4 regions of the Bacillus jepli genome follow, and region 1 is predicted to be linked to each of the others. Evidence: riboswitches for the same ligand, from Rfam matches in the RefSeq annotation. Region 1 holds a riboswitch; each other region holds the start of a gene.

Region 1 (7,625 bases):
AAGAACTGGTCAATAAGGTGATGATACGTAATCGCCGTGATGACACAGGAATTGAGTGGACAAAGCGGAAGGTTGAAACTGTTCCGATTGAGTTCTCAGAGACTGAACAGGAGCTATATGATGCGATTTCTGCCTATAGGTCTAGTTTGTCAGGCTTTGCGTCCAGTATGTTCTCCATTCTAACTTTGCAAAGAGAGGCTTGCAGTAGTCGGGAGGCCGTCTATTTTACATTGAAAAAGATGCTTGAGAAGAAGAATGAGGATGGCAGTGCCGCGGCACCTGAGGATATAGTGATGGGACTCATGAAAAAGGTCGAACAGGTCACGCAAAATTCAAAGGCTGAGAAAGCAGTGGAATTAATCAAACAAATTGATGATAAAGTCATCATTTTTACCGAATATCGTGCGACGCAATTGTACTTGCAATGGTTCCTGCAGCAAAATGGAATATCATCTGTTCCATTTAGAGGTGGATTCAAGCGTGGGAAAAAGGATTGGATGCGAGAATTATTTAAAGGTAAGTTCCAGGTTTTGATTGCAACTGAGGCTGGTGGCGAAGGGATTAACCTGCAATTCTGTAACCATATAATCAATTATGACCTTCCTTGGAATCCAATGAGACTTGAACAGCGCATTGGGCGTATTCATCGTCTTGGTCAGGAAAAAGATGTTCATATCTATAATTTCGCAACAAAGAACACGGTTGAAGAGCATATTTTAAAGCTATTATATGAAAAAATTAATCTGTTTGAACGTGTCATCGGTCAATTAGACGATATTTTAACAAGGCTCGATCTTGGTAATATTGAAGATCACATTCAAGACATCATGCTTCGGTCTCGGAGTGAGGGTGAAATGAGAATTAAAATGGAAAATTTAACGTCGATTATTAGCTTTGAAGAACAAAACGGTGGTGAGCAGCGTGCAGCAACAGGAAATCGTTAATTTTCTAGAGAAATATTTTGTATCAAATCATTGTGAAATTCTTGTACGACATCCAGGATATATGTCCGTGCAATTGACAATTGATTTGGATAAGCAACTCATGAACCGCCCCTTTTATTGGACATATGTTGAAAAAACAGGCGGAGAACCGAATCCAATGAAGCTAACGTTAATTACGGACCGGGACCAAACGCCTGACAATGTAAAGGGTGACTTTATCCATTTCGGGGCTCCCCGCTTACATCAAATTTTTGAATCAACAAAAAAGCTAGCAAGCTATATTCGATTGTATCAGCAAAAGCCCCCGGGTGCTCAAGGAAATACACCCCTTTTCCCATGGCTTGGGTTAAATGTGAAGGTTTCCTATAAAAGTGACCGTAAGCGTGATGTGTTAATGTCACTGGGCTTACAGCTAATCAACGGAATCATTGTTGAGGACTTTCAGGAAAAACTAGAGGAACTACCACTCACACCAAAAATTCCTGATTTAACGTACACGATGTCACCACTTGTGAAGCCGCAAAGTGGTGTCAATCGTCTTCAACAATATGTGAGAGGCTTCGTTGAATCACAGGATCATGCATGGGCAGATGAAGCGAGACAACGTTGGGATGAGGATTTAGCTTTGTTAGATGCCTTTTATGAGGGAATCGACGAAAAACCTGAAAGCTATGAAATTGAAAAAGAAGCCCTTAAGGATCAATACGAACCGAGAGTTCTTGTCGAAATAATCAATGGAGGATTGTTTTATCTTTGTCAAAACGCGATCTGAAATAGGCCTATCCTCATTTTTGGGGGTAGGTTACATTTTTTTAGGCTTTCTTCTAAAAAATCGTTCGACAAATACCTTGCATTTCATTGAAAAAATTACAAAAAATCGTGTTAGAATTTCGTTATACATTAACCACACCTTCTAACTAGTTAACAAATCATAGGCCTTTCTCCCTATCTTTCGAGTTAATTCTACAAATACAGGAAAAAATAACCATATTTCGATAGCTCACCCGTTTAGTTATTTGTATTTTGTAAATATTTTGACATCGACAGTTTTTTACAGAAACATCAATTCCCATGTTTTATACTTCTAAATGTAATACTAAGGTTCTATACATATATGGACTATCGTTTTAGGTCAGTCAGCTTAGCTTCGAACAGACAAAGGCAAACCTTTTGAAAAATTGGGACGCAAAGTCACAGGTCTAAGGTTGGAGATTTCAATTATGATGGCTGGACTGCCTGGAATACTAATGTATTTTGGGAGGGTATTAAAAAGTATGGTAAAAGTAGAAAACGAAACACTTGATCAGGAATGGGTAGACCTAATTTTAGAAGCACTAGATATGGGCATTAGTGTGAATGAAATCAAAGCGTTCTTTGCAGAAAAAGCTGACGGACTTAACACTATGATTGGATAAAGAACAGAGAAACCCACTCCTACTTCAAGAAAACACATTTTTTTGCAATATTTTTGATTAAATCGTTCGTCATACAAAACAATTTTCTTCATTTTATGTTATAATCATAAATGGAGGAAGGTGGATTTTATGATTGGTCAACGTATCAAAGAATACCGTTTGCAAAGAAAATTATCCTTATCCGAATTGGCTGAAAGAGCAGGGGTTGCAAAATCTTATTTAAGTTCAATCGAACGCAACCTTCAATCAAATCCTTCTATTCAATTTTTAGAGAAAATCTCTGCGGTCCTTGGGGTATCAGTGAATACTCTACTCCATAATGAGGATCACGAAGTTCAAATAGAAGATCTTGATTCTGATTGGGCACAACTTGTACAGGAAGCAATGAAATCTGGAGTATCAAAGGATGAATTTAAGGCATTCTTAGAATTTAACAAATGGAAAAATACCAATAACAAATAAAAAAGCAATTCAGGAAGGTGAAAAAAATTCATCTCTTGAAGGGCTTTTTTATTTTATATGGAGAAATTCTTTTTAAGTTCGGTAATTCCTCTTAAAAATTTCCCTATCCTTGATTGTTTGTGATTAAAATACTTTTTGTGGATGATATATGAAACAACAACGACGCCTATCGTATCTTTTATTAAATCGGTAACCGAAAAGGATCTGAACGGAACATAATATTGATGGATTTCATCTAACGCACCATATAAAACAGCGATTACAAAAAGAAGAATTTCTATCTTGAGTGAAAGCTTTCTAAAGGTCAGGAAAGCCATCACTAATAAGGCATACAAAATAGCAAACTGAAATAAGTGACCAATTTCTAGTGCTGCACCTAGCATTAAATAGATTGGTAAGCCAATCTGAACATGAATACCCTCTAATTTGCTAGGATTAAAATGACTTGATTGTAACCATATCCAAAGCATATATACAACTGGTAATATTCGTAAAATAAAGCGAATGATATATAAGTGCATAAAAAACCTACCTTTACCCTCAAACAATATACTTCGTTATAATCATGTCCTGATTCCTATTCATTTAAACTTGCCTACTCCCTCTTCTCCATAATAATAGAAACGGCCGTAATGGAAAGTACAAGAAATGCAGTTTCTTAGGTAATGGCAATGTTTCCTTGTCCATATAATAAGGATGCAATGTACTTAAAATAAACATAAACTTTTGTTGGATTGACATAAGTGAAAATAAATGGCGTGAATGATATTTTGAAATATCCTGGGGGACTGGTTCTGTATGTAAATTTATCATTCTCTCAATATAAAAGATTGCTTGCTGGGCCAACAATTGACTTCGGGTACTTTTGATGAACGGCTTCATCTCTTTCGTTATTTTTGTTTTCAATAAATTAGCCGAAAGAATCAAGGTTTGCCCTGCTAGATGTGTAGTTTTATATTTTTGTACTAAATTTCGAAGTGTTGACCAATGAAGATCTTTTTGAACAAGCATATGGATATCGAATAACCAGCGTAACCTTGACCAACCATGCCTAGCTCCATGCGTTATTAAAAAGAAAAACAAGTCCTCACTACCTAAAATATAAACTGGATACTTCGTAATCGTGCTTACTCTTTTTCTGTTCCATAATTCTTGAAAACTAGGCTCTTTTGTTGGAGCTGGGTTTAGCCTCCAATGGATTTCAAGCTTTATCCTCTTTTTCGGATGAAAATGAGTAAAATGATGATGTCGCCACTTCCAATCATTCAGAACGGATTGAATATATTCATCCTTTATGTACCCTTCTTCACTAAGAAGCTCTTCAGCTCTTTCTAAGTCTTCGATCGGAATAAGAACATCTATATCTCCAGAAGTACGTAGAGAAATATCACCATAAAGGTCTGTAGCAAGTACGGGACCTTTTAAAAACAAAGGAGAGATTCCATTTGATATAAACAATCTACTCACATACTCCATTTGTCCACAAAGATGCAGCATCTGAAACGTATTTTTTTGATAATAATGCGAAATCGAATTTACGACTTTCGTTGGGACCTTACTCTCTTCTAATACTTTAATCTTTGAATATAAAAGTGGATATAGACGGTGGTGAAGAATCAATTTAAGAAAGTGTTCCCAGTCCATTTGATCAAGGGATTTCTTATATTTTTCCGTAATATCAGTTACGGTTTCCATTTTAATAATATCTAATAGAAAGGTAAGTTCTTTAGGAACCTTTGTAACATCAAGTTGATAAATGTTGTTCATTTCGATCTCCCTTGACCCCATTATTACGAACTCTTTTTGCAAACATGCCAACAACCGCAAATTTTTCCATTCCTTCTGAACCCGACACATAAAAGCTTCCACTTCTTAACCAAGCGTGAGCAATCATACTCCCCTTCTCATCCCTTGCAGTACCAAGATAAAGGGTACTCTCTATTTGTCGTCTTTCAAGCATCTTCATCCCAGCAAACGCTTTAACTAGACATTGGCTCTCCCAAAATGTGTACCTACTCATGATTTGAATCGCATTTGCCACATTTTTCAATTCCTTCATATTAGAAACATTTTTCTTATAAGATGTTTCCTTCAAAGCCACCCCTAAAGTAGGTGCAACTTTTGCAAAAGGTAATGCTTTTAACATACGACCCAAGGCTAAATAAAAATAAGCTTCTATTAAAATCACTTTCGTAGCAAAATCAAGAGTAAAAAACTTCTTAATTTTTTTATTAATTTTCATGTCACCTCTTATTTCAATTCAATTAGTTTTTCATTATATAAGTGTTCAAGAAAAGATTGTACTTGCTCTTCACATTCAGTTTGGGTCACATCGTAATCATTGACTAAAGAAGAAATCACTTCATTTACAGATTTAGGGCTCTCAATTAGATCCCAGATTTCTCCTCCAATTTCTCCTAAGTTATAATACTTACCATTTTGAACACTCAACATTACCTTTTCTTCGCCCATGTTACTTACAATGTTGCCTTCGGATTGTGAAACGGTGTTATTTAATGAAATTGTTTGATTCTTAATCATAATGTACCTCCTCGTTTTTTTCTTAATAAAGAACAAAACATTTATAAACTTGCCTTCATCTGCTTATTTAGTAAATTACTAAACATCCCTTGTTTATCCCTTGCAAGTTGCTTAAATTCCCCTTTTTGTATTACTCTTCCTTCATCCAACACGATTACTTGATCTGCATTCCTTATTGTTGATAATCGATGTGCAATAACAATTACTGTCATTTTTCCTTTTAATCTTTCAATCGCTTCTTGAATTTTTGTTTCATTCTCGGAATCTAATGCACTTGTTGCCTCATCTAGGACAAGAATTGATGGTTTACGTAAAATAGCTCTTGTAAGTACTATTCTTTGACGCTCTCCACCGGATAACCTAATTCCCCGATCACCGATTAATGTATCGATCCCTTGAGGTAATTTTTGCACAAATTCAGCAGCTGAGGAAAATTCTAAAGCCTTCCAAATATCTTCTTCACTTGCATTTTGGTTTACAATTAATAAATTGTCCCTAATACTACCATTAAATAAGAATGGCTCTTGTGGTACATAACTGATTGATCGTCTTAATGACAAAATATTAGAACTGGACAAAAGTTCCCCATCAATAAGCACTTGACCTTTCTCATGTTGATTTAATCCCATTAATAAATCAATCAGTGTACTCTTTCCTGCACCCGATTTACCGACAATGGCAGTCATTTTGTTAGCTGGAATAAAAATATTTATATTTTTTAGAGCATGGTCTTCATCGATTTTACTGTAACGAAAGTATACTTCTTTACATTCTATTCCACTTGTAATATCGAGAGCACTTTGTTCAATATTAGCTGCTACTTCTTTGGATTGCATACATTCCTGTTGTAACCTAATAACGGCTTTTAGAGCTGGGACGATGGTTGCCATTTGTTCTAATCCAGCCTGTATTGATGTGATTCTTGGCCAAAGCCTCGAGAAAATAACTATGATAAGCATTAAGTGAGCAACCTCAGCGTGAAAGAATGTAACAGATAAAAAAATAAAAATAGCAATCAGTATTGTCGAGGCGGTTTTATAATAAAATTGAGATAAGGATTTAAGCTTTGTATATTTAATTCGCTCATCGTGTAATTGTTTCGTTATTGAGCTATACCAATTAATACGGGATTCCTCAAGATTATTACTTTTAATTTCCTTTATACCATTAAAACTGTCTGTAATTCCAGCTAAATAATTTTGACCAAATTCCCAATTTAGCTGGCCTAACGCTCTGGATTTTCTAATAAATCTATATGAAAAAATGGTTAAGATAAAACCACTAAGCAAAACAAAAACAGTAATTTTTGGAGACAAAATAAAAGCAATAATAACTTGAATAATAGTAAAAATAATTGCTGTTATAAATTGTAAAAACGCATTAGTTCCTGCACTTGCTTGAGCAATCTCAGCAGTTAAAGAATTAATAATGTCTGATTTTCTTCTTTTTAAAAAAAATGCCCAATTTGAATACATTAAAGCACTATACGTTTCGATGCGGAGCTTTCTAAAATAACCATCTTGAATTTTTGCGTTTTGAATGGTTAAAAATCTTTGTATAAGGTTTTGAAATAATCCTATGATGACAAAAACCATTAGAATTATAGTAAAGCTAAAGCCACCTTCAATATTATTTAAATATTCAAACACAAAGGAAACAGGCATCTCATCCGAATCGATGTTTAAAATGCCACTCATACTAATTATTGGAATTAACATTATTATTCCAATTCCATCAAGAAAGCTAATAAGAACCATTGCAAGGAGGTTATAATAGAGTTTTTTACCTGCATACAATCTTAATTTTTTATAAAAATATAGGATGTGATTCAATTTTCAGCCTCCATTACTAAGTTCCTCATAGATTACTCCTTATTTTTTAAAGTTGAGAGAATATGTGAAGTTAGTTCATTAACCGAAAAGAAACTATCTGATCTCTCCAAACGAAGTATAGTAATTTTTGGAGAAATTTTCGCTAAGAGATTAAAATGCCATTCAAGCATACCAAGAGGTTCAATAAGAAAATTTCGATATGTATGCATATATAGTGTCTGTAACCTTTTAAGGTTCAATAATGAATTCATTTTTATCGAAACACCTTCCGTTTTGACAAGTTCAAATACTCCTGCTAGAGGCATTTTTTCTGAACAAAACCTTGCATGAACTGGGATGGCAAACTTTGACTCCCTATCAATAATCGGATGAAAACCTTGAGAACTCATTCCAAATTGATCTAAACTTTCTTGCCATAGTTTTTGTTGTGG
Region 2 (7,625 bases), 1.1 Mb from region 1:
ACGGCAGCAACAAAGGTCAATGCTGGGGATATTCGAAAAAATAAAGATTTTGATGCAAGTGCAAGCATTTGGAGCCAAGAGGCTAATTTCAATAATACTGGTTTTAAATGGGAAAAGGGCGGACTTGCTAAGGATACGATGACGATTACAGATCCTACTGAATCAGTAAAACTTAGTAAAAATAATTTTAAAACAGATTCTGAATCGATTGAAAATATGCAAGTAAAGGTAAACGGAACATCATATACAGTGTTTACGGATGATGTACCAATTAGTGATCCGTCTGTAAAAAACAGGGTTCATTTAGCCTCGGATGGTACTCTGACTTTTTCAGCACCGTTAGAAAAAGGCAGTAAAGTGGCAGTTGACTATTTTATCGAAAACTATTCACAAGAAATAACAGTACCAAAATCACCTGAAAAGAATGCAAAACCGGATACAAATGTTACTTTTCAGCTTTCAAAGAGTTCCCTTTCAACAGAGGGAATGTCGATTAAGGTTGCGGCTAAAGCTGGTGGAGAAACAGTGTATACTCCTGTTTATTTCATTAGTGATTGGGATGCTCTAAGTGAAGCTGACAGAGCAAGTAGTGTACTTGTGGATCTTGAAACAGGGAAGTTGACCTTTTCTAAGAAATTAGAAGAAGGCGATGTAATCAAAGCAGATTATAAACAAAACTATTTTTCCTTTGGGCTTGAAACCTTCAATGAAAAAGGAGAATCGGTTAAAGAAAAATTTTCAGTGGAGGGCTCAAGCTCTTTTTCAAGTATTATCAACCGAATTAGCAGTTCCGCTGCTGGTGTATATGCTTTTTATGATGATTTTACTGGACAAGTTACGTTAACACGCTCACAAACCGGTGATTTTAATAAAAATGGCGAGGAAATCAAATTCACAGGAGATTTTCTGAATAATGTTCTGCAGTTTAGTACTTCTACCGAAACGGGTGGAAACAATGCGGTGTTTACCATTAATGGATTAGAAACTCAACGATATTCTAACAATTTTACGATAAATGGGGTTAACTTTACATTAAAGGATACCTTTGATTCAATTGATCCGGCTAATGATTCTCCAGTCACGATTGGGGTCACAACTAATTCAGAGACCGTTTTGGACAATATTGTTAATTTTGTCGAAAAATATAATGAAACCATTCAAAAAATTAATGAAAAGTTGAATGAGGAGCGGTACCGTAGCTATCAACCTCTTTCAAGTGAAGAACGTGAAGCTTTATCAGATAAAGAAGCTGAGCTTTGGGAGGAAAAGGCTAAAAGTGGGTTGATTCGACGTGATTCAATTTTATCTAGTGGATTAAATCAATTTCGAATGGATTTGTATACGCCAGTTACGAATCTGTCAATGGATACTGCTTTCAATCAATTAGCTAGTATTGGGATAAAAACCACTGCAAATTATTTAGATCGTGGAAAGCTGGAGATTGATAAAGCGAAGCTAAAAGAAGCGATTGAAAAAGATCCAGAAGCAGTAGAAAAGCTGTTCACAGCAGATGGGAGTACTTATGCTGAAAAAGGTCTCATTAATCGCTTATATGATAGTTTAACTGCAACGATGGACAAGGTGAGTGAACGTGCAGGTAAATCCACTTGGACCACACAGAAGTACACGATTGGTAAAAACCTTGATAGTTTGAAAGACAGTATCGACCGTTTCGAAGACCGACTGGTTCAAATCGAAGATCGCTACTGGCGCCAATTCACAGCAATGGAAAAAGCAATCCAACGTGCGAATCAACAATCTGCATACCTCATGCAGAATTTCTTTAGTGGTTAATAAAAGGAGTGTAACGTAAATGGCAATCGGAAATCCATATCAAGCATATCAATCAAATTCAGTTACGACTGCAACACCAGGTGAGCTTACGTTAATGCTCTACAATGGTTGCTTGAAATTTATAAAGCTTAGTCGTAAAGCAATTGAGGAAAACAATATACAAGAAAAAAATACAAATCTTCAAAAGGCGCAAAACATTATCCGTGAGTTCATGGTTACGTTAAACATGGATGTGGAAGTGTCTAAAAACATGTTGGCGATGTATGATTACATGAACCGTCGTTTGATGGAAGCCAATCTTAATAATGACCTTGACATTATAGCAGAGGTTGAAGGACTTGTGACTGAATTCCGAGACACTTGGAAAGAAGTTATTCAGGTGAACCGTCAGCGCCAGCATGCACAAGGTGGACAGATTTAGTGAATCCGGTAGTAGAGCTCTATCGCATCACGAAGGAACTACACAGTTTGTTGACTCAGCCTGTCGAGCAGGAAAAACGTGATGAACTCATTGAATCTATTACGAAGTTTCTTGACGAGCGGGAGCAACTTATGTCGGACGTCAAACCTCCTTATACAGAGGAACAGCGTAAACTCGGTGCTGAAATTGTCCAAATGAATGTCTTCATTGATGGCAAGTTAGATACACTAAAAAAAGAAATCCAACAGGACATCGCGAATCAAAAAACACGGAAGACATCCACCACTAAATACATCAATCCCTATCAATCAGCTCCAGCTGACGGGATGTTTTTTGATAAAAGAAAATAGGTGAAATATGTTACAACTTAGTTTAGAACAATACGATGTCCTTCAAAGATATTATGAGTTGCTTGGTACGGTAGAAGAGGGATTTGAATATGTAGTAAGTAGTTTTGAAGATATATCTCGTAGTAATGCGGACCAGGTATTAGTTGATATTTTTGCAGCTTTATCTAGTATTTATCAAACAAGTGACCAGTTACTTTCTTTGTTTAAAGATCAAAAAGAGGTTGTTACTTCTATCCTTTCCTTTAATGGCGTTATTACGGAAATATCAAAACTAGAAGACTTATATGAAAATGAACCCCAAAAACAACAGTTAATCAAATCCAATATTTATCCCGCTTTCCTAGCGTGAAAGAAAGCATTCAAGATCAATTATCAATATATGTCATACAATAAGGGAAACACCCGGGCTAAGCTCAGGTGTTTCTATTTGAGAAGAGGAATAGTAATATTTACGGGTAGGGGTAATTTTTTCACCTGGAGACATATCATAAGAACGTTTAATTCCGCTTCAACAGAATATATTTAATCTTTAATCAACACCCACCATAGATCCACTTACCATTTCTAATGCTTTTTCAAGATTCACCAATAAATCCTTCCGTAATTTATCACTACATATAAAAACATCCGTAATTTCACTTTTTACCGATGAATAGGCAAATTCTAAACTTTTACTAGTAGTCAAATTTTGCAATTGTCCATTAGACATTTGAATCTCTATTTCTTTTTCAAAATATTCAACAGTTCCAAATAATACGGTCAAGATAAACATCCCCTTTTTTATAGAAGTTATGGCTAGAATAGCCTACATCTAAGCTAACTATCTTACTAGTTTATATTTACAGACGTTGCATATGATTTTTAGATGACTCTTAAACATATTGTCTTGTTTGCTTCTGTTTATTTAATAAAAATTCAATTGATTTTTTTCTATTGTATCTAGCCTTACGACATTCTGAACAATTCATAAAGCGATTTCCTTTTTCATAAAAGTCATTAACGGATTTTACTTCTTTACACTTAAAACAAACTTGTTCTTTACTAATGGTCTTCACCTTATTTCAACCTTCTTTCGGATTAATCAAAATTGATGTAATAACCATTTATAAAAGTCTCTTTGAATTAAATATAAAAAAAATCCACCAAAAAAATGGTGGATAAATTAAACAATTGGTTATTTCTATAACCGATATATTTATTCACGACTTTTTTGGCAACTCGGCTATCTTAGTTCATAGAACCTTAGACCCGAAGCTTTGCGTCCTTACCTTTCAATAAGTTTGCCTTTTTCAATTTTGTCAATAGTTTAAATTCACTACTTTAATGATAAAACGAAAGTAGTACTTTTTCAACAAAAGTTGACAAAATATTGTATAATCAGACTAAAATAGGTAATTATACCTATACGAAAAATTGGGGTCTTTAGTGACCCTGCCTGAGTCGGCTAAAAGATTTTCACCACAGCAAATAAAAAATCGTAATAAATTCCTTTTTATATCATGTTCCAAAATCTATTATGATACAAATCTTTCTGTAACATCCACCACTAAATACATCACTCCCTGCTGCCGGGATGTTTTTTTGATAAGAAAAAGTAGAAAATGCCATCTGAAAATGGTGGCATTCTTTCTAAATAAAATTAATCCATCTTCTACTGCAAACCTATCAAAAACTTTAAAAGATAAGATTTTTTGTAGAACATACGTTTCGTTTGTGTTAAAATAAAAGTATAAAGATCTTTTAGCTTCCTAAGAATAATCTCCCAATTTCACCTAAAGATAAGCGCACTTTTTTATGTCATCAATATTCCCACAAGATGAATAACACCAATGGAAGTTTGCTCTCATTTAAAAAGAGATGGAGTCACTCTCATCAGTAAGAAATTGTTTGAATTTGCACCAAATTATGATCCTATCGAATCTATTAAGGGTAAAAATTCATGCTATACTGAAAGTAGGAGGAATTGTTATGAATGAGATGGAAGAACTATTACGCACAGTCTTAAAAGAAGAATTAAAGCCGATTCATACTCGTTTAGAAGGAATGGACAAGCGATTTGATGGCATAGACAAACGGTTAGATGGTATAGACGTGCGTTTAAACGGTATAGATCATCGTTTGGATCGACTAGAGACAAACCAAAATGAGCTTAAAGTGGGTCAAGAAAAACTACAAAAAAATAGTATTGAAAGTCTCGGCAATTTCACTGAGAAAATTGCAGAATATGTTGATAACCAGACCTCGGCTTTAAATAAACGAATCTTCAAAGTTGAGACTGAAATTGAGCGGTTAACGAGACAATAATCGTATATTATTTGCTTTTAGTTAACTAGTAAGAATCTTTTTTCGACAATTCACCCCTTACTTTAATTAAATTCATAAAAATAAAGAAAAGTCCCTCAAAATTTGCTACTATCACTTTGAGGGATTTACGTTTGTTTGCCCATATAAGCGCAGCCGGCCTCAGGTTATCCTTTTTGATTCACCTTGATTCAGAAGGGGAAATTCCATTTATCCCAACCTTAGAGGAAATGGTCCAAGCTGGAAAAGACCTGTCTCCATTTGGACTGAGAAGACATGGACTTTGACGTTTTATCTGGTGATTTTTCATCGTTTTATTCAGTTGCCGAGTTTTATTTAGGTAAACGAAAGGAAGAAATCCCAAAATGGAAACAAGCAGAAAAGCAGCCGGTGAAACAGGTTAAAAAGAAAAAGAGGAAAAGAATATGAACTGTAAGGTAGGCAGTTCCATTTTCTTTATAAACCCCCGATATTCCTCCCACATTTTGGGTATACTACTACTGAAGAATTCTTCAAGCAATTTTCACCCTAGAATCCACACAGTTACCATTCATAATTCACCATAGACATGCATATATTTTTACACCTACACATATTGTTTACAAATTTACATTCACAACATAATAAGTAAAGTGGGGCGAGGGACCTGTCCCCATGTCCCGTGGAACAACGTGCCCATTTCCACATTCGATCAAGTTAATATTTTCACAATTTCTTCATATTTCCTTTACAAAAAAGCAGGAATTGGGGAGGTGTGTGTTGAATTAGTTATTATAACCTTAAATCAACTAGGGTTATATTGTTACACAGGTTGGATACCCTAAAAAGGGTCTTGGCTGTGTCCAATGCATTATAAGGACTAGCGTAAGTTAGCCCGAGTTAAAAGGAGGAGTTCTTGTATGAATTACAACGTTCGTGGTGAAAACATTGAGGTAACTCCAGCATTGCGAGAGTATGTTGAGAAGAAACTTGGAAAGCTTGAACGGTATTTTGAAAACACTCCGGATGCCAATGTACATGTTAACTTAAAAGTGAATAATGCAAAGGATCATAGAATAGAGGTAACGGTTCCGATGCCGCAGCTTGTGCTTCGCGGAGAGGAATCTCATGAGGATATGTACGCAGCGATTGACCTTGTGACTGACAAGCTTGAGCGTCAAATTCGCAAGTATAAAACAAAAGTCAACCGCAAGCTTCGTGAAAAAGGTTCTACCAAGACCATGTTTAATGGTGGGGCTGGAACTGCGACAGCCGTTCAAGAAACTGAGGATGAGGATTACGAATTAGTTCGTACGAAGCGTTTTAATTTGAAACCGATGGATAGTGAGGAAGCGATTCTGCAAATGAATATGCTAGGTCACAACTTCTTCGTCTTTACAAACGCTGAGACGAATACAACCAATGTCGTGTATCGCCGTAAGGATGGCAAATACGGCATCATTGAACCTAACTAAATAACGAATGTCCAAGAGTGCAGTCTGAATCCAGGCTGCCTCTTTTTTGAGAATATACACACCGGCCATTCACTCCTTGGACAAGCCGATTTCTGCTCGTCCTATGCTTGTCGCCGGTAGACGGGCATCTTGTTTTTTCTTGAAAAATAGGGGGAATCCCCCATAGCCAAAATGATTCACATCGTAGATAATACAAATGCACAGGTAACTCGTAAGCCTCCCGATTTCCTAGGCGGCAGGAACTGAAACGTCAGTTGGCGTTGTTGTCCCACATAAAGGGGATGGGCGATGTTACTATTTCCTGTGCTCAAAAACCCATAAATTGAAGTAACACTTTATAAATAAAGCAGGGATATCTATGATCACTATTTTACAACCAACCCTTTCCAATATTGCAGTCATTTTGTTCATGTATTTATGCATCAGCATCCTGGTGACGAATCGGAAATCGATAAACAAGTATTTGTTTTCTGCGGGCGTTCTGATTCTTATCTCAGCATGCGTGATTTCTCTTTTTTATTTGCCAGTCCGCTATGAGGACTACGGGTTTGATCTTCGTCTTGTTCCTTTGGTGATCTTCTCTATCTTATTCGGATGGAAGCATGCGATTCCTGCCCTTATTATTGCGGTTAGCTGGAGGCTTGGCATGGGTGGAGTGGGAACTTTGCCCGGCGTGGTATTTGGCATGATTCTGCCTGTTACACTGGCTCTTCTTTTTCATAAAAAGGATCGAGCGATGCCTAGCCTAATTTCGTTGTTTTTGTTAATGACGGCATGCTGGCTTGTATCGGACTTGCCGATTCTGTTTTTTGTTCCAAATGGTTCGGAAGTGTTTGGGGAAATCTACCTAATTCGGATATTGGGACTCCAAGTGTCCGCGTTTATACTTTATTTTTTCATTTATCAGCTGGATCGAGAAGTGATGTTAAAGAGAAGACTACGGTTTTATGCGGAACGTGATCCTCTGACCGGTCTTTATAATATGCGTTATGTTGAAAATTATATTAAAAATAGGACAAGCTCTCGTCAAACGTATATTGTGATGATTGATGTGGATCATTTTAAGAAAATTAATGATACGTTTGGTCATCTTCATGGTGATGCGGTGTTAAAAAATGTAGCGGGCACCTTATCGAGACTTATTCCGCCACAACATTCTTTACTCGGGCGCTATGGTGGTGAGGAGTTTATTTTATTTTTAGAGGCTGATTCCAAGGAAAGTTTGATGAACATCGTTTCTGGGATTCATAGCGGGATTGAACATACGCCGTTTTATGTGGAGGACCAGAAGCTTGAAGTCACGGT
Region 3 (7,625 bases), 800 kb from region 1:
TCAGACATTTTTTTCGTTAAAGTCGTCACAAGAACACGTTCATTTTTGTTCACGCGATCTTGAATCTCACCTAATAAATCGTCAATTTGGCCTTGAATTGGTCGAACTTCAATAATCGGGTCGAGTAGACCAGTTGGCCGGATGATTTGTTCCACCATTTCATCAGTGTGTTCAATTTCGTACGGTCCAGGAGTAGCGGAAACATTAATAATTTGATCGATATGCTTTTCGAATTCTTCAAATCGCAATGGGCGGTTATCCAATGCGGAAGGAAGACGGAACCCATGGTCCACCAATACTTGTTTTCTCGCTTGGTCACCATTGAACATGCCTCGAATCTGTGGCAATGTTACGTGCGATTCATCCACAACAATTAGCAAATCATCTGGAAAATAATCCAATAATGTATATGGTGTTGAACCTGGTGGTCGTAATGTTAGATGTCGCGAATAGTTTTCAATCCCTGAGCAAAAGCCCATTTCACGCATCATTTCTAGGTCATAATTGGTTCTTTGCTCAAGTCGTTGTGCTTGAAGAAGTTGGCCATTTTCACGAAGCTCTGCTAACCGTTCCTCAAGCTCCGCCTCAATATTTTTAATTGCGATTTTCATTTTTTCTTCACGGGTTACGAAGTGGGATGCTGGGAAAATGGCAACATGTTCACGTTCGCCAAGAATTTCACCCGTTAAAGCATCAACTTCACGAATCCGATCAATTTCATCACCAAAAAACTCCACGCGAATACAGTGCTCATCACGTGAGGCTGGGAATATTTCGACTACATCTCCTCTTACACGGAAGGTTCCGCGACGGAAGTCAATATCATTTCGTTCATACTGAACATCCACAAGTTTATGCAAAAGTTCATTACGCTCAATTTCCATTCCCGTACGTAGGGACACAACGAGTTCCCGATATTCCTCTGGAGAACCCAAACCATAGATGCATGATACACTGGCAATGATGATAACATCGCGTCGTTCAAAAAGCGAAGATGTTGCAGAGTGGCGCAGTTTATCAATTTCATCATTCACGCTTGAGTCTTTTTCGATATATGTATCAGATGAGGGAACATACGCCTCGGGCTGGAAGTAATCATAATAACTGACAAAATATTCAACAGCATTATTAGGAAAGAATTCTTTAAACTCACTGTAAAGCTGCCCAGCTAATGTTTTATTATGGGCAATAATCAGGGTTGGACGATTTACTTCTTTAATTACATTTGAAATTGTAAATGTTTTTCCTGTTCCAGTTGCCCCTAACAAGGTCTGATATTTTTTCCCCGCCTTGATTCCCTCAACTAGCTCTTTAATTGCTTTCGGTTGGTCACCTTGTGGGGAATATTTAGAAACTAATTCAAATTGATCTTTCACATGCAATCCTCCAATCCGTTTTTTCTGAACTGTTTTATGTGTTTTTTCACTGACATTTTCTCGATAGAAACATTGTACCACAAACCAACCTAAAACAAACAAAAATACGAACTGATATTCGATTTTTTATTTAAAATATCTGTTGTAAAACATGTTATAATTTGGAAAAAAGCATGTAGTGGTGAGGTGTTTTATGATAAAAAGGTGTGGAATCTTTATTCTCGTTTTCGTATTAGGCTTTTTAGTTTCATGCAATAACAATGTCAGAATATCAGGTTGTCCAAATGGAGAAGTTGTTGAATGGGTGGATGCTTTGATGATAACGATGTAAAGTATCAACATGATTTTCCTGATTCTTACGACAAACTAGGCTCGATTTCAATCGAGAAGGGAAAAGAACTTGGGAAGGTGACTTTCATGATGAATGAACATGCATGCAGTGATCACAAGATGGTTAATGGAGATGCCGCATACTTGCCTAAAGGAACTTCGATTTATGAGATAAAAGGATACCCTTCTTCATTCATCGTAGCTGCCGATGATAAAGTATATGTTTTTGATGAAAATAAGGAAGCAAAAACAGCTGGGGAGCTTTACCCACTCGATGGATTGGTAAAAAATATACATATTGAAAGCACCGAGGATGGTAGCAGGCTACACACATTTTCAGACGAATCAAAGGAACAATTTATCCAGTCTTGGTATCGGCTTGGACTAGATGACCCGTATGGTCTTCACTTAACTGGAAAATTTGAAGGTAAACGTGTTTTTTTAGAAATCGAGTTAAATAACGGGGTTAGCTTCCGAGAGCTTTACTGGATGGATTCAAACACCTTTCATAATGGGGTAATTGGGGATGCTGAAATTAAAACAGTGTTTGTTACAGAGTTAGAGAAGATGGAGGAGAAATGAAGGACTGTCCGATGCAACATCATGAGCATTCAGTCCTTCATCCCCTAGATGACGGACGTTTGGCTGCGTCTTCTATAGCAAATAGTCCTTCATTAAACCCCCGACATACCCATTTATTTTTTAGCCCTTTTCCCCATGTTCCTCGCATACAGAAATCCCAATCCAAGCGAGATGATATCCGCAATAATGATATAAATGGAATCTGCATATCCTTTATATATGGATGCAGCAATTAGAGCAACCGCTAGAAAGAAGCCTACATAATAATTATAAGTCACCCTTGTAAAGAAAACGACGAGTACACCCGGAAGGATGAGCGCCAGCAAAAGTTTCAATAGCATCAAATTCGTGTCCTTTCAACAATTTCATAAATTTACTATACCAAAACAACGAAAGTAAAACACATAATTTACCCTTGCTATTCAAACACCTCTGGATAAAACCCTTCCGCTAAACTCTCCACCGCTTACGCCATACAGTTTCCAGGTAATACGCTCTCTAGCGAAATGACAACAAAGTTTTCGTTTTTAACACTTTCTAACTGTGAAAGGGCAGGGTGTTTTTGGTGTCCTTTATTTTTCGTTCGGTTGAAGGTGCTTCATAGTCGTGTATCAAAATCACATCAGGCTTTCTAGCAAGAACCTCTTCGTAGCTAACAGTGACCCAATGCTTGTCAGTAATTTCTTCAAAAATGTTTTTCCCACCAGCAAGCTCAATCATTTATGTTTCAAAATTTGCACCGCCCGCTGTGAAGACGCCATTTCCACTACTATCATAAACTAGTACAACAACTGGATCCTAATCGATTTTTCGAAACAAATTTCTGCATCCTTTCATAAAATAAATCGCCCAGAAAAGTTTCTGGGCGATTTATTTTAAACACCTTTATAGTCGTTACTTTCAAATAAATCAATGAGTTCGATGTCCTTGTTTTTATCTTGGAAATAACGATAGGTAAAGTCATTTTCAAATAAAACTACATAGCGCTCATTTCGGTCACGAACAAGTAAACTTCTTGAATCGAACAGGCGTGTATCGACATTCTTGTTCGCAATCCATCTTGGAATCCGATTTCCAAGGGTAGTGAATTCAACTGCGACATTGTATTCTGCCTCTAATCGATATTCAAACACATCATATTGGAGCTGACCAACCGCACCAAGAATAAATTCATCATTTGATTCCTGTCTGAATAATTGAATCGCACCTTCTTGAACGAGTTGCTCAATTCCTTTTCTAAATTGCTTCGCCTTCATCACGTTCTTTACGCGAACCTTACGATACATTTCCGGTGGAAACACAGGTAGCTCCTGATAATGCATATCTTCTTTACCTGCCGTCAATGTATCACCGATTTGATAGACGTTCGGGTCATAAATTCCGATAATATCGCCAGGATATGCCTCATCAACTGTTTCACGGCTTGCCGCCATAAATTGTTGGGTTTGATTCAATTTGATTGATTTACCGGTACGAGTGATGTTAACGCTCATTCCACGCTCAAACTTTCCGGAGCAGACACGTAGGAACGCAATCCGGTCACGATGCTTCGTATTCATATTTGCCTGGATTTTAAAAATATACCCGGAGAACATTTCGTCCTCTGGTGGAACTAATCCAAGGTTTGTTTTACGAGGCTTCGGTGCTGAGGCAAATTGTAAAAATGTATTGAAAAATGTTTCTACACCAAAGTTTGCGAGCGCACTACCAAAGAATACAGGTGTAAGTTCACCCTTAGCTACACGCTCTACATCAAAATTGTTTCCAGCTTCGTCTAATAAGAGTAATTCGTCTTGTGCACTGTCATAAATCGGGCTTTCAGTAATCTCTGGATGTTTGCCGTCCTCTAGCTCCTGTAATGGAATGATTTTTTCATCTTCATTCCCAGTAAAATGAACGAACCGATTGTTATAACGGTCGACAATCCCTAAAAATCGTTTTCCCATACCAACTGGCCAGTTCATTGGATAGGATTCAATCCCTAGCACCTCTTCAATTTCCGCTAACAGATCAAGTGGATCCTTTCCTTCACGGTCAAGCTTATTAATGAATGTAAAAATCGGAATTCCTCTCATTCGACAAACTTTGAAAAGCTTAATCGTTTGTGGTTCAACACCTTTTGTGGAGTCAATAATCATCACAACACTGTCAACAGCAGTTAATGTACGATAGGTATCCTCACTGAAATCCTCGTGTCCCGGTGTATCCAAAATATTGACATAAAAATTTTCATATGGAAAACTCATAACACTTGATGTGACTGAGATTCCACGTTGCTTTTCAATTTCCATCCAGTCCGATGCAGCAAATTTCCCTGATTTTTTTCCTTTTACAGTTCCCGCTTCACGAATCACGTTACCAAACAATAGCAATTTTTCAGTCATCGTCGTTTTCCCGGCGTCCGGGTGTGAGATGATGGCAAATGTTCTTCGCTTTTGAACTTCATCTATATAACTCATGTAAATTTTCCTTCCGTTATCACAATTTCTATCTAAAAAAATATATCACATTAAAAAAAGAACTACAACGTGAATTGATTCCAATTTTGACGAGGAATATCAAAAAAAGAGGCTAATCTGTGATACACATCACAGCCTACTATACAGGTTCGCACTATACTAAAAGTAGAAATAGAAAAAATACTGTAATGAGGTGAAGGTTACATGTTTGTAGCATATTTTCTTACTTTAAGTATTATTCTTACTTGTGTCGGTTTTGCAGTACAAATAATGAATGGCGTTAAAGAGTTAGATAGAAAGTTACTAGACCAATAATCTAGCAAAAAGAAAACGGGAGAATCTAGTTTTCCAACTAGACTCTCCCATTTTTCGTCATCAAATAAAGGTACCCTTCCATTCTATAGCAACCCAGCCGCCATAGAGAATTCTCCTTAGGCCCGTGGCTTTGCGTCATCGTCTTTCAACAATTTTGCCTTTTGTATAGTTTGGTATTCTGCTTATCTAATGGCGTTGCGCATACGCTGATATTTACGTTGAATGCTAATTGGGCTACGATTTAATCTTTTGCCGATGTCTGAAAATGGTTTCCCCATTGCGACAAGTTCGATCATGGAATGAATTTCAACCGTAGTCCATGACCTGTAATTGACCCTCTTTTGCTTGGAACGTTCCCCTTCAACCCAGCTAGGTTCAGGAACAATCGCATTTTTTTCAATCTTGGAGAAGTCAATTCGGTCTTTATTGTTCTTTGCCCAATCCCAAAAATCTTCAGGTTTAATAAAGTAAAATTTCCGTGTATTTCGTGTTGCCTTTTTTGTGTACCTTAATCCATGGTTGTCAATCCATAGCTTTACAGACTTTGGATCAATTTTTAATAGAGTTGCCAATTCATGCATCGTTAATTGACCGGTGAAGGACTTCGTATTGGAAATCCCTAATCTCTTAATCTTTAACTCAACGGCTGTTTCCGTTCTATCTAGGTGAGTCGCAATCGTAGAGATTTTCATTCGACCTACATTATCCTTCAAAAACTCTATTTCCTCATACTTCCATGTTCTTTTCTTCAAATCAAAATTCCCCTTTTCATTCTTAATAGCACTAAGAATGAAAGGCCTTTTGATGACATACCACTATCATATCATACTATCGGACTAAAAAAACATTGGTAATTTTATTTTTTTATAGATTGTCAAGTGCTTTTTATACTTTTCTAGTTTGAAGATATTTTTGTAGTAAATTTGGAATAAGTGGATTCATGTTTTCGGGAAGTGCACTGAGACTAAAGAACTGAGCATCTAATCCTTCTTCACGATTTACGTCAAGCTTTCCAGCAACAATCTCTCTTGTGACATAAGCAATGGTAATTGGGTAAAATTCATCTCCATTTGGGAGTTTGACAAAGTGGGTTTTTCCAGAAAACACGCCTACTAAATCCAACTTCCCGATTTGCAGCCCTGTTTCTTCTAGTACTTCTCTCCTACCCGCTTCTTCGGTGGATTCTCCCAATTCTAAAAATCCACCAGGAACACCCCAAACACCGTTTATTCGTTGCTGAAGCAAGATTTCTCCTTTTTCATTAATTACTCCTACTGCCGTACCAACCAAATTAAGCGGTCGGTTGCCAACCAATTTTCTTAACTCTTCTATATAGCCCATGGCAAGTCCTCCTATCTTTTAATCTCTGAAAACAGATAGATGATGAGCCCAATTAGTGCGACTCCAATTGATAGATTCCCATAAGTGTCAATTCGTTCTGGACTAATGAAAAAAATATCTAAGTATTGTACAGGATCGTCAATTGAAAAACTGTCGACGTTGTATAAGGCTATTGCATTCAAAGTCCCCAGAAGCATCAATGACACCCCCACTTGTTTGGCATAATTCTTATCTTTGTTTTTCACTATTCCAATCACAATAAATAGTATAAAAAGACATACAACTGTAAATTTCATATTTCACTCCTTTTATCGAAACTTGATATTTATGGAAATAATATCACATTTATCCATTAAATAAAATTTGAAAATTTCGCCTTTTAATAGAATACTGTCAGTATCAAATACCTGCTGTCGTTTCCCGGGAAATGTTGTCGGCAACAGAAAAATTTGTCGGAAGTATTTCCTGCAAAACTAATGAAAATGGCCCAAACCATATTTTCGGTTTGGGCCTTAAATCAAGTTAGGATAGATTTCGCTCAATCTTGTATTCCTCTGTTTTTTCAGTTAACCACGCACTGTATTCCTCTGAGATTTTTTGATCAAACAGGACTGCGTAAATGGAGTCTTTGCTATCTTCATAGGTTGCTTCTTTCGCTTCTTTTTTATCGGTCACTTTGATGATATGGTACCCGAAGTCTGTTTTTACTGGGTCACTAATTTCATCAATCCCCAATGAGAATGCAGCATTTTCAAATTCAGCAACCATTTCACCTTTTCCGAAATAGCCAAGCTCTCCACCAGCCTCTGCATTAGCAGTATCCTTTGAATACTCTTTCGCTAATTCTGCAAAATCCGCACCATCACTAAGCTTTGTCGTAACTTCATTTGCAGTTGATTCATCATCAACTAAGATATGACTAGCTTGAACCTGCTCGGACTGCGCAAAGGAATCCTTGTTTTCTTCAAAATACGTTTTTAACTCATCATCTGTAATTACTATTCTAGGTTCCAATAGTTTTTTCGTTTGAATAAATTGCTTGATATCGTTTTCGATATCTTTACGGGTTGCTCCACTCGCTTCAATGGCACTCGTAAAAGTTTCCTCTCCTCCATAGGAGTCGATTAATGCCTGCAACTCCTTATCTATCTCTTCGTCAGAAACTTCTATGTTTTCCTTCTCTGCTTCTAGAGCAATGATTTTATTCGTGATTAGTGTCTCT
Region 4 (7,625 bases), 1.6 Mb from region 1:
AGACGAACGCTACAGCACCTGTGGTGTCAAGAAGAGCAGACCAATCCTCAATTTTCACCAAATGATGATTATAAAAAATTTGAAAACATAGTGAAATAGCACAAGCACTAAGGCTTATAACGGAAAAAGTAAACCAATTCCTATGCCCATGATTTTTATATAAAATAAGACTTATAATAGGAAGTATCCAAGCAATCAGCCCAAGAATTAAACTTCCAAGATTAAGCAAACTAATCATCCCTATTCCCCCTTTGAATTTTTCTTCCTTGATTATTGTTCAATAGATATATCAGAGCAACGATTAATAAAAGAAATGTCACGAACCCTACTAATGCTAGAGGAAAGAACAGCAAGGAAATACCAAGCCCAATAAGAACACCAATTAATATAGTAATAAACATCAAATTATTTAGTCGGCGTTTAATACCTTTCATTAGCATTTCATCATCTATATCCACATCAGCATAAAATAAATCTTCATTTGATAAATCACTAACAGCACTTTCGAGAAAGTTCGCGCAATCCTTACAAGAGTGAAGATGTTCCTCAATAAATTGATTACTTTCTTCACTTGTGAGTTTTTCTACATACATAGGGATTAAATCTTTTACGATGCCACAATTATTTTTCATCTTCTTCACCTCCGTTAATAATTGAAACAAGTCTACTTTTAGCTCTATAAAAGTTTACCCTTGCCCATCTATCAGACTGATTAAATATTTCCCCAATTTCTTTAAAACTCAATTCATTGTAAATACGCAGAATAACAATCTCTTGCTGCGGTTGCTTTAGATTTTTAATAGCTGTTAACAAACCTAGCGATTCTTCTTTTTCTAAATAAATATCTTCAGGTGTTTCCTTATTTGTAATTTCATTTTTAAAAGTAGAGATATCAGCAACCTGTTCATCATTCTTATTTTTTCTCAAATAACTATAAAAAGTATATTTGGCAATTTGAAATAGCCAAGTAGATACTTTACTTTGTCCTTTAAAACTATAAATGGACTTAAAGGCTTTTAAAAATGTTTCTTGTGTCAATTCCTCAGCAATGAATTTGTCTTCTGATAAATAAATCAAATATTTATAAATTTGTTTTTCATATTTATTATACAAATGTCTAAACTCATCCAATTATTTACCTCCATTCAAAGAGTTCAATATATAAGAGTCTTTATAAAATAAAACGTTTCAAGTTTTTATAAAAAATTTAAATAAGAGATAGGATTCCCTATCTCCCTCCAATTAGTATTCTACTAAAGTCTGATTAATCAAATCAAAGAAGTTTGTTTATTTAAAAATAATCTGCTCAATGGTTAAATCAGGAGCTGCTTATGTTCTTACACTAGTTAAATATTAATTTTCTATCGTCCTCATAGAACAAAACCCTCTTAGTTCATTTCTATTAGTACACAAATTTAACAAATTCAATACAACCTTTTTGGTAAAAGTTAATTTTCTTATTCATAGACTAATATATATTGTAAAATGAAAAGAAGAGAATGCTTAAAATTTCCTAAGCTATTTTTATAGGCTTAACCACTTTAATGGGAGTGATGAAAATGAATGAACCGAAATCATATTTCTATGATTTTATCCCCGTTATCTATGGGACCTCTGATATAAAGCGAGAAGAAATACTGAGAGATTTCCCACTACCAGTCTTACCAACCGGGGAAGAAACTTTTAACATACAGAATGAAGAAAAAGGGAATATTGTTCGTGTCCGATTCCTCCTAAACGAATTTAGCATTGAAACAACAAAAACAAATAAACAATACATGAAAATCAGATTCAGTAATAATGCTGGAACAATAAATGCAAAATTGTGGGATAACGAAGGCTCTGTAGAGATAAATAAATCACTATTAGAAACATATTCTGTGTTTGATGTTGAGGCTAGAGTTGACGATTACCGTGGGCATAAATCATTAACAATTAACAAACTTAAACCTTGTGAAGAAGATATTAATCCTTTCAGTTTACTGGCGTACACTAAACAAAACATCGAAGAGTTGGCGGTTGAACTATTTTCTTATCTTGATGAGCTTGAGTCACCTTATAAAGAAATTTCATTTGCAGCTATGCGTCGTTTCTGGGATCAGTTTTGCATAAGGCCTGCTGCAAAGGGGTTTCATCATAACTATTTGGGTGGGCTGTTAAAACATACAGTCGGTTTAATGAGGTTTGCAAGATATATTTTAAGACATGAAAAAAATCACTACCAAGCAACACTAAAACTTATTAATCGGGTTGAGAAAGCACACAAAAGTGACATATGGGCGCAAATGCAATCATCCGTGAACCCTCAACAATTGGTATGGAAAGATACTATTGATCATTTATATACAATGTTTTACGGAATGATGGAACACAAAGATACTATTCCAAATTATAACGTAGTTTTGACAAGTATATTATTCCACGATATCGGTAAGTTACTTGAATATGATCATGCAGGAAAAAAATATGAAGAGTTTAAGTTTCTATTCCCATCAGCCGATCACTCAAACCTTGATAACCGTAAACAGACAGGAATTACAATGGATGAGTTAGGTGTAATGATCGGACACATTCCTTATGGAGTACTTATCCTGTCCAAAATAATTGAAAGTGAAAATATTATTGTTTCTTTAGAGGATATTCACCAGATATCACATTGTATTTTGTGTCATCATGGTCTTCCTGAATGGGGTTCCTGTATTAGAAATCCACAAACTATTGAAGGATATATTATTCATATAGTAGACTTTTTGGATAGTAGATATGAAAATACTGAAGAATTGAAATAAGTAAAAGGACCAAGATAAGCATTGTAGAAAATCGCAATTAGTCTTCATTGGTACACTATTTAAACTTTAGTGACACAAAATCATGACATTGATGGTAATTTAGATTGCATGAATCATTCTGCATTTTTGTCAAATGACTACCCAAAATACCCTAAGCATGTAGACTACTTATTACAAGCTTAGGGTTTTTATGTTTCTCTAATAAATTACACTCTTTTTACATAACGTTATCGAAAAAAAACTAACATTAAACGCGGACTCTAATTCACCTTTTTCCATCAACTCTTAACTCTATCAGTTATTACATATAAATTTAATTTTCGGATACCATAAAATAATAATAGGAAAAGTTAGCTTATAAAAAAGGATGTTTAATGTTATGTCAATAAAAATCCAAAAGATATTAAATTTTTCTATGGTTATAATTGCATTTTCAACTGTACCTTTTATTGGGTTGCAAAATTTAAAGAGATTCTTACCTATTTCCATTCTTATCGGATGTATAGAGGCGACCACGGCACTAATAGGAAAAAAAACGTAGATGGTGGGTTTTTTATAATAAACCAAATCCATATTTATTTAATGAATTCCCTTTTAATATTGGTTTTTTCTCGGTATTTTCAATTTGGTTAATGAGGTGGTCATATGGAAAATTTACAAAGTTCGTGTTTCTTAATGCCATCGGAAATGTTCTATTTGCCTACCCATTTGCCAAATTCGCGAGAAAAATCAAGTATTTCTCATTGGTACGTCTAAATCATTTACAGTTCTTCTTTTATTTCTTTACAAAGGTATTTCTATTTTATGGACTCCAATTTCTGTTTGAAAAGTACAAAGAGCAAAATTCAAATGACAAATCTTTTCCCTAAATTTCCCAACCATAATAAAAGGGGTTCAAATAAAAAAGTTTAATCATTACTGAGATAACAAACCATTATTTAATTAAACTTCTTTTCCTATTAAAAGTTAGCAGAAATAAATCAAAATTCGACATTATAAAGATATGATTGGCTATACCATAAATAGATATTTTGTAATTACTGTCAAATTATGTTGAATTTATAAGACTTTTGTCATATTATATTAAAGGAAAAGGTAATACAAATGTATAAGCTATACGATAAAGGCAAACTTATCGAAAGATAAGGACGCAAAGCTACGAACCTAAAGCAATCATTGCAATGGTAGTCGAGTTACCGAAATTAGCGGAGAAAAGATGGCTCCCGTTTTTTTCGGTGTAGTCGTCTTTTTTTTATTCTGAAAATTAGAATGAAGGGGGTGATTACTTAATATGATTCGAAATTTGATTCAAAATGAATTATTTTCACACTTTTTCCAGCCCATTATTGATATTCAGACATGGACAAGGATTGGATTTGAAGGACTCCTAAGAACCTCTCATGATGTAAATCCAGAAGAAACTTTTAACCTTGCAAAAACAGAAAAACAGCTCTATGAATTAGATTCGCGGTCTATTCATAAAGCTGCATTTACCTACCATTCGGCAGGATTTTCAAAAAAGGACGGTCATTTGTTTTTGAATGTATTTCCATCTACCCTTACAAACACAAATTTTCTGCCCTTTATAAAGAGAATTATCACCGATAACAACTACTTTAGTCAACAAGTCATCTTTGAAATTAGTGAAATGGAAACCATTACTGATTTTTCAAGTTTAAAAGAGAATATTGCCAGACTTAAATCAGATGGTATTAAATTTGCTATTGATGATGTGGGAAAGGGAAACTCTAATCTAAAATCAATAATAGAATTAGACCCAAATTTTATTAAGTTGGATAAATATTTTTCCAACAACTTGTATAAAGAACCTAAAAAACAAGAAATAATCAAAACAATTCTTTATTATACTAATAATCATAATATTAATTTAGTACTAGAAGGAATTGAAACCGAAATGGATTTAGCAGTTGCAAAGGCAATTGGTGTTAAATATGGTCAAGGCTTTATATTAGGTAGACCTAAAGCCTTTAAAGTTGTTTAATTGAGGTGAAATTTTTGAGCTACATAGTTTTAGCACAAACTATAATATTGTTTTTTTTGTTAATTTTATTTATTAAAGATGAACGTAAACTAGTAAAGCAAATTCAGTTGATTAAAACTTTACATAAGGATAACAGTTCATTAAAAAGTCAACTAAGAAAATTTAATAAATTCCAGCCTTTAGAAAAGAGAAATTCCTATAGAATTAAACTACCCGGAATAGAAGGCACTTTTACTCTAATAGATTTTGGTAACAATTCTTTAAGAGTTTTAAAGAATAAGTCTTTTAATGAAATGATTCATGATATCAGTATTGGCGGGCTAAAATTTCATTCTTCTTATGAATTTCCCGTTAAGCACAATATATTAATGAAAATAAACTTTATTTTCCACGGTGAAGTATTCGAATTAAAAGGAAAAATTATCCGAAGAGAAGATCATTTTAAGGGAAAAACGGTTTCATACGGCGTACAGTTTGTAGATTTATCTGTAAATGACATTAAAAGATTAAACATAGCACTACACAATTACCAAGTAAAACAACGGAATAAGATAAGCTAACATACAAAAAGCCCTATCTTCGTTCGAGATAGGGCATTATAATTACAGTATAGAAAAAAGGGGATAAAATTTGAAGCATTCAATAGGTCATAGTCTCAGAATATTAAGACTTAAAAAAAACTTAACACAATTACAAGTTGCTCAAAGTATTGGAATCAGTGAAAAATCCATAAGTAGATACGAGAATGACAAAACAACACCAAAAGAAGAATTACTCAATATGTTTGCTGAATCTTATGAAGTACCTGTTTCAAAGATAAGAGTTGTATAGTATATCTTGCCGTGACTAGATCACGTGATTAACGCTGTTGATATTTCTTTAATTATTGGTTCGTATCCAATATAAATAAGATCCTTAATAAATGTCGAACATTGTCTTTCTTTTGTTTATATAAGTTAGAAACCTACATAATTAAGAATATCTCAAATAATCAAATTCTTGATCGAGGAGCTTTCTAATTTTCGCACTGAACATAATTTATATTGCGTTTTCTTTCTCATTCTCTTATTCACTAAAACTGCACCGTTAGCTCAGCACAAAGAGGGTTAAATAGTTTAATACACTACATCGATAATTAGATAAGTTAGTAAGATTATCCAATTAGAAATATTCCGATTGTTCATTTTCAAATTTACCTTCAAAAGTATTTTAATTAAGCAAGAAACAATATATTCGAGATGGCTAAACCATATTTGCTGTATTCACTTATTAAAGATCATTCCAAAGATCCAAGCTTGCCGATTCTTTTTTATGTTCCTTTATGTGAATAACCTTTGAATCCTTTTTTACCTCCTCTACTTCAAGAAATTCGAATGCATCATGATTAAATAAATTTTCCAAGGCTCTTTTTACAGGTTTTGTTGAGTTTTTTGTTGTAGTTAGTAGGTTTACTAGATTATTCTCTTTTCTTTCCTTACTATAATAAAAAAGCTTATAAATAGTAGATTGAGCTTCTTTATTTAAATCCATCAATTCATTATTTTTTTTCTTTTGTTCAATTAATCTCTGGTTTAATTCTTTTATCTTTTTCTCATTTTTCTTTTCTTTTTTTAGTAGTAATTTTATTTCTTTTTCATACGGCTCTAATGTTTTTAAGAGTTTTTCGGGATCATTACCTAACTTTGCAATTGAATCCTTTATACTAGGGAGCTTAATGACCGGATTCTCATTTTCCATGAGAATTGGAGTATTAACTGTTTCATTATATCTTTCTATTTGATGGAAACCTTCATATGCAGCTTTTCTCCAGTAATATTCAGGGATTGGTTTATTTAGCCAGTCAATTTCTCCCTTTTTAAACAATTCCGTAACAAATTCAGCAAATGGTCTTTTATTTATAATTTTGACCTTATTTTCTTCTACATATCTGTCAAGTAACTCGTCGATTTTGTCTTTTGGATACTTGTTGGCCATTCTAGATTCACCCCCGTCTGTTCATTAATATGATCCACACAAACTCCAATACTTTCTAATAAATCTTTTAATTCCTTTGATTTAGTATTCAATACCTGTTTAATCCTTATATTCAAATCGATTTGTTCTAACTTATTACTCAATATTTGTTCGTGCAATTGCCCCAAAGCATTATAGACTTTTATTGCATCATTTTCTACAGAATTCATCCACATAACAATCTCATGGTATTTTTCCTTAAATTCTTCATACTCTATTTTCCAATATTCTTTACATACAAAACAATGCGGTCTACATCTTTTGGTAGTTGCTGTACACCAGCCAATATCCAACTTATCCCACTTTTCCTCATCAGGTTCCTGATTCTTTAGGATGAATCTGCGTCTAAACTCATCATCAATTTTTGAACTAGTCGTAGGCTCTTTAATTGTCGTAAAAAATTTTGACTTGAAATATTGTCCTTCAATATCAAACAATCGCAGCAGTTGAAAGGTTGAAGAATCCGTTTCAAACTCTCGATGTTTAAAATAATGAGTTTGCGAACTTAGAGATAAATGTCCACCTAATCTAGCAATTTCTACAGGATGAAGGCCTTGAAGTTTTAAAAACATAAATGCTAGATGCCTAGTATCATTCGATCTCAATCGTCTCTCTATATCAAAAGTAATACCCTCTTCTCTACTTTTAGATATTGTTTCTAGGTCATCATCACCAATATCTCTTACTGTGAAATTATATGGCGGATTCTTTATTATGATTTCATAAAAGTCGTATAACATATTTGAAAAAGCATCTTTACTAATTCTTTTGTCGTTCCTTTTCTTATTGGAACTAAAGCCCACTAATTTATCTCTCATTTT

The links. A riboswitch is a leader RNA that binds a small molecule or an ion and turns the genes downstream of it on or off. The one in region 1 is predicted to bind cyclic di-GMP.
Region 2: it holds a riboswitch for cyclic di-GMP, as region 1 does, so the genes downstream of both, ABC371_RS08340 (hypothetical protein) here and ABC371_RS14225 (anti-repressor SinI family protein) in region 1, are expected to answer to the same signal.
Region 3: it holds a riboswitch for cyclic di-GMP, as region 1 does, so the genes downstream of both, ABC371_RS09975 (peptide chain release factor 3) here and ABC371_RS14225 (anti-repressor SinI family protein) in region 1, are expected to answer to the same signal.
Region 4: it holds a riboswitch for cyclic di-GMP, as region 1 does, so the genes downstream of both, ABC371_RS22345 (EAL domain-containing protein) here and ABC371_RS14225 (anti-repressor SinI family protein) in region 1, are expected to answer to the same signal.

The regions. Positions count from the first base shown of each region.
Region 1 is NZ_JBDFMO010000001.1:2,779,406-2,787,030, reverse strand. Features, by position in the region: gene ABC371_RS14235 (DEAD/DEAH box helicase) at 1-944, shown strand, start outside; gene ABC371_RS14230 (YqhG family protein) at 922-1,716, shown strand; cyclic di-GMP riboswitch class I at 2,095-2,184, shown strand; gene ABC371_RS14225 (anti-repressor SinI family protein) at 2,219-2,359, shown strand; gene ABC371_RS14220 (helix-turn-helix domain-containing protein) at 2,489-2,821, shown strand; gene ABC371_RS14215 (VanZ family protein) at 2,875-3,342, opposite strand; gene ABC371_RS14210 (nucleotidyltransferase domain-containing protein) at 3,407-4,588, opposite strand; gene ABC371_RS14205 (lasso peptide biosynthesis B2 protein) at 4,566-5,063, opposite strand; gene ABC371_RS14200 (lasso peptide biosynthesis PqqD family chaperone) at 5,072-5,365, opposite strand; gene ABC371_RS14195 (ABC transporter ATP-binding protein) at 5,404-7,194, opposite strand; gene ABC371_RS14190 (HPr kinase/phosphorylase) at 7,227-7,625, opposite strand, start outside.
Region 2 is NZ_JBDFMO010000001.1:1,682,767-1,690,391, forward strand. Features, by position in the region: gene fliD (flagellar filament capping protein FliD) at 1-1,794, shown strand, start outside; gene fliS (flagellar export chaperone FliS) at 1,814-2,215, shown strand; gene fliT (flagellar protein FliT) at 2,215-2,565, shown strand; gene ABC371_RS08335 (DUF8042 domain-containing protein) at 2,573-2,914, shown strand; gene ABC371_RS08340 (hypothetical protein) at 3,095-3,328, opposite strand; cyclic di-GMP riboswitch class I at 3,775-3,860, opposite strand; gene ABC371_RS08345 (hypothetical protein) at 4,534-4,869, shown strand; gene ABC371_RS08350 (hypothetical protein) at 5,143-5,295, shown strand; gene hpf (ribosome hibernation-promoting factor, HPF/YfiA family) at 5,766-6,320, shown strand; gene ABC371_RS08360 (GGDEF domain-containing protein) at 6,679-7,625, shown strand, end outside.
Region 3 is NZ_JBDFMO010000001.1:1,976,838-1,984,462, reverse strand. Features, by position in the region: gene uvrB (excinuclease ABC subunit UvrB) at 1-1,376, opposite strand, end outside; gene ABC371_RS09985 (hypothetical protein) at 1,677-2,288, shown strand; gene ABC371_RS09980 (DUF2198 family protein) at 2,402-2,629, opposite strand; gene ABC371_RS09975 (peptide chain release factor 3) at 3,164-4,747, opposite strand; cyclic di-GMP riboswitch class I at 5,147-5,231, opposite strand; gene ABC371_RS09970 (DNA-binding protein) at 5,245-5,814, opposite strand; gene ABC371_RS09965 (NUDIX hydrolase) at 5,948-6,403, opposite strand; gene ABC371_RS09960 (hypothetical protein) at 6,415-6,699, opposite strand; gene ABC371_RS09955 (peptidylprolyl isomerase) at 6,926-7,625, opposite strand, start outside.
Region 4 is NZ_JBDFMO010000001.1:4,383,399-4,391,023, forward strand. Features, by position in the region: gene ABC371_RS22325 (hypothetical protein) at 1-238, opposite strand, end outside; gene ABC371_RS22330 (zf-HC2 domain-containing protein) at 231-632, opposite strand; gene ABC371_RS22335 (RNA polymerase sigma factor) at 622-1,131, opposite strand; gene ABC371_RS22340 (HD domain-containing protein) at 1,560-2,789, shown strand; cyclic di-GMP riboswitch class I at 3,905-3,990, shown strand; gene ABC371_RS22345 (EAL domain-containing protein) at 4,081-4,791, shown strand; gene ABC371_RS22350 (PilZ domain-containing protein) at 4,806-5,351, shown strand; gene ABC371_RS22355 (helix-turn-helix transcriptional regulator) at 5,422-5,622, shown strand; gene ABC371_RS22360 (hypothetical protein) at 6,061-6,765, opposite strand; gene ABC371_RS22365 (hypothetical protein) at 6,711-7,625, opposite strand, start outside.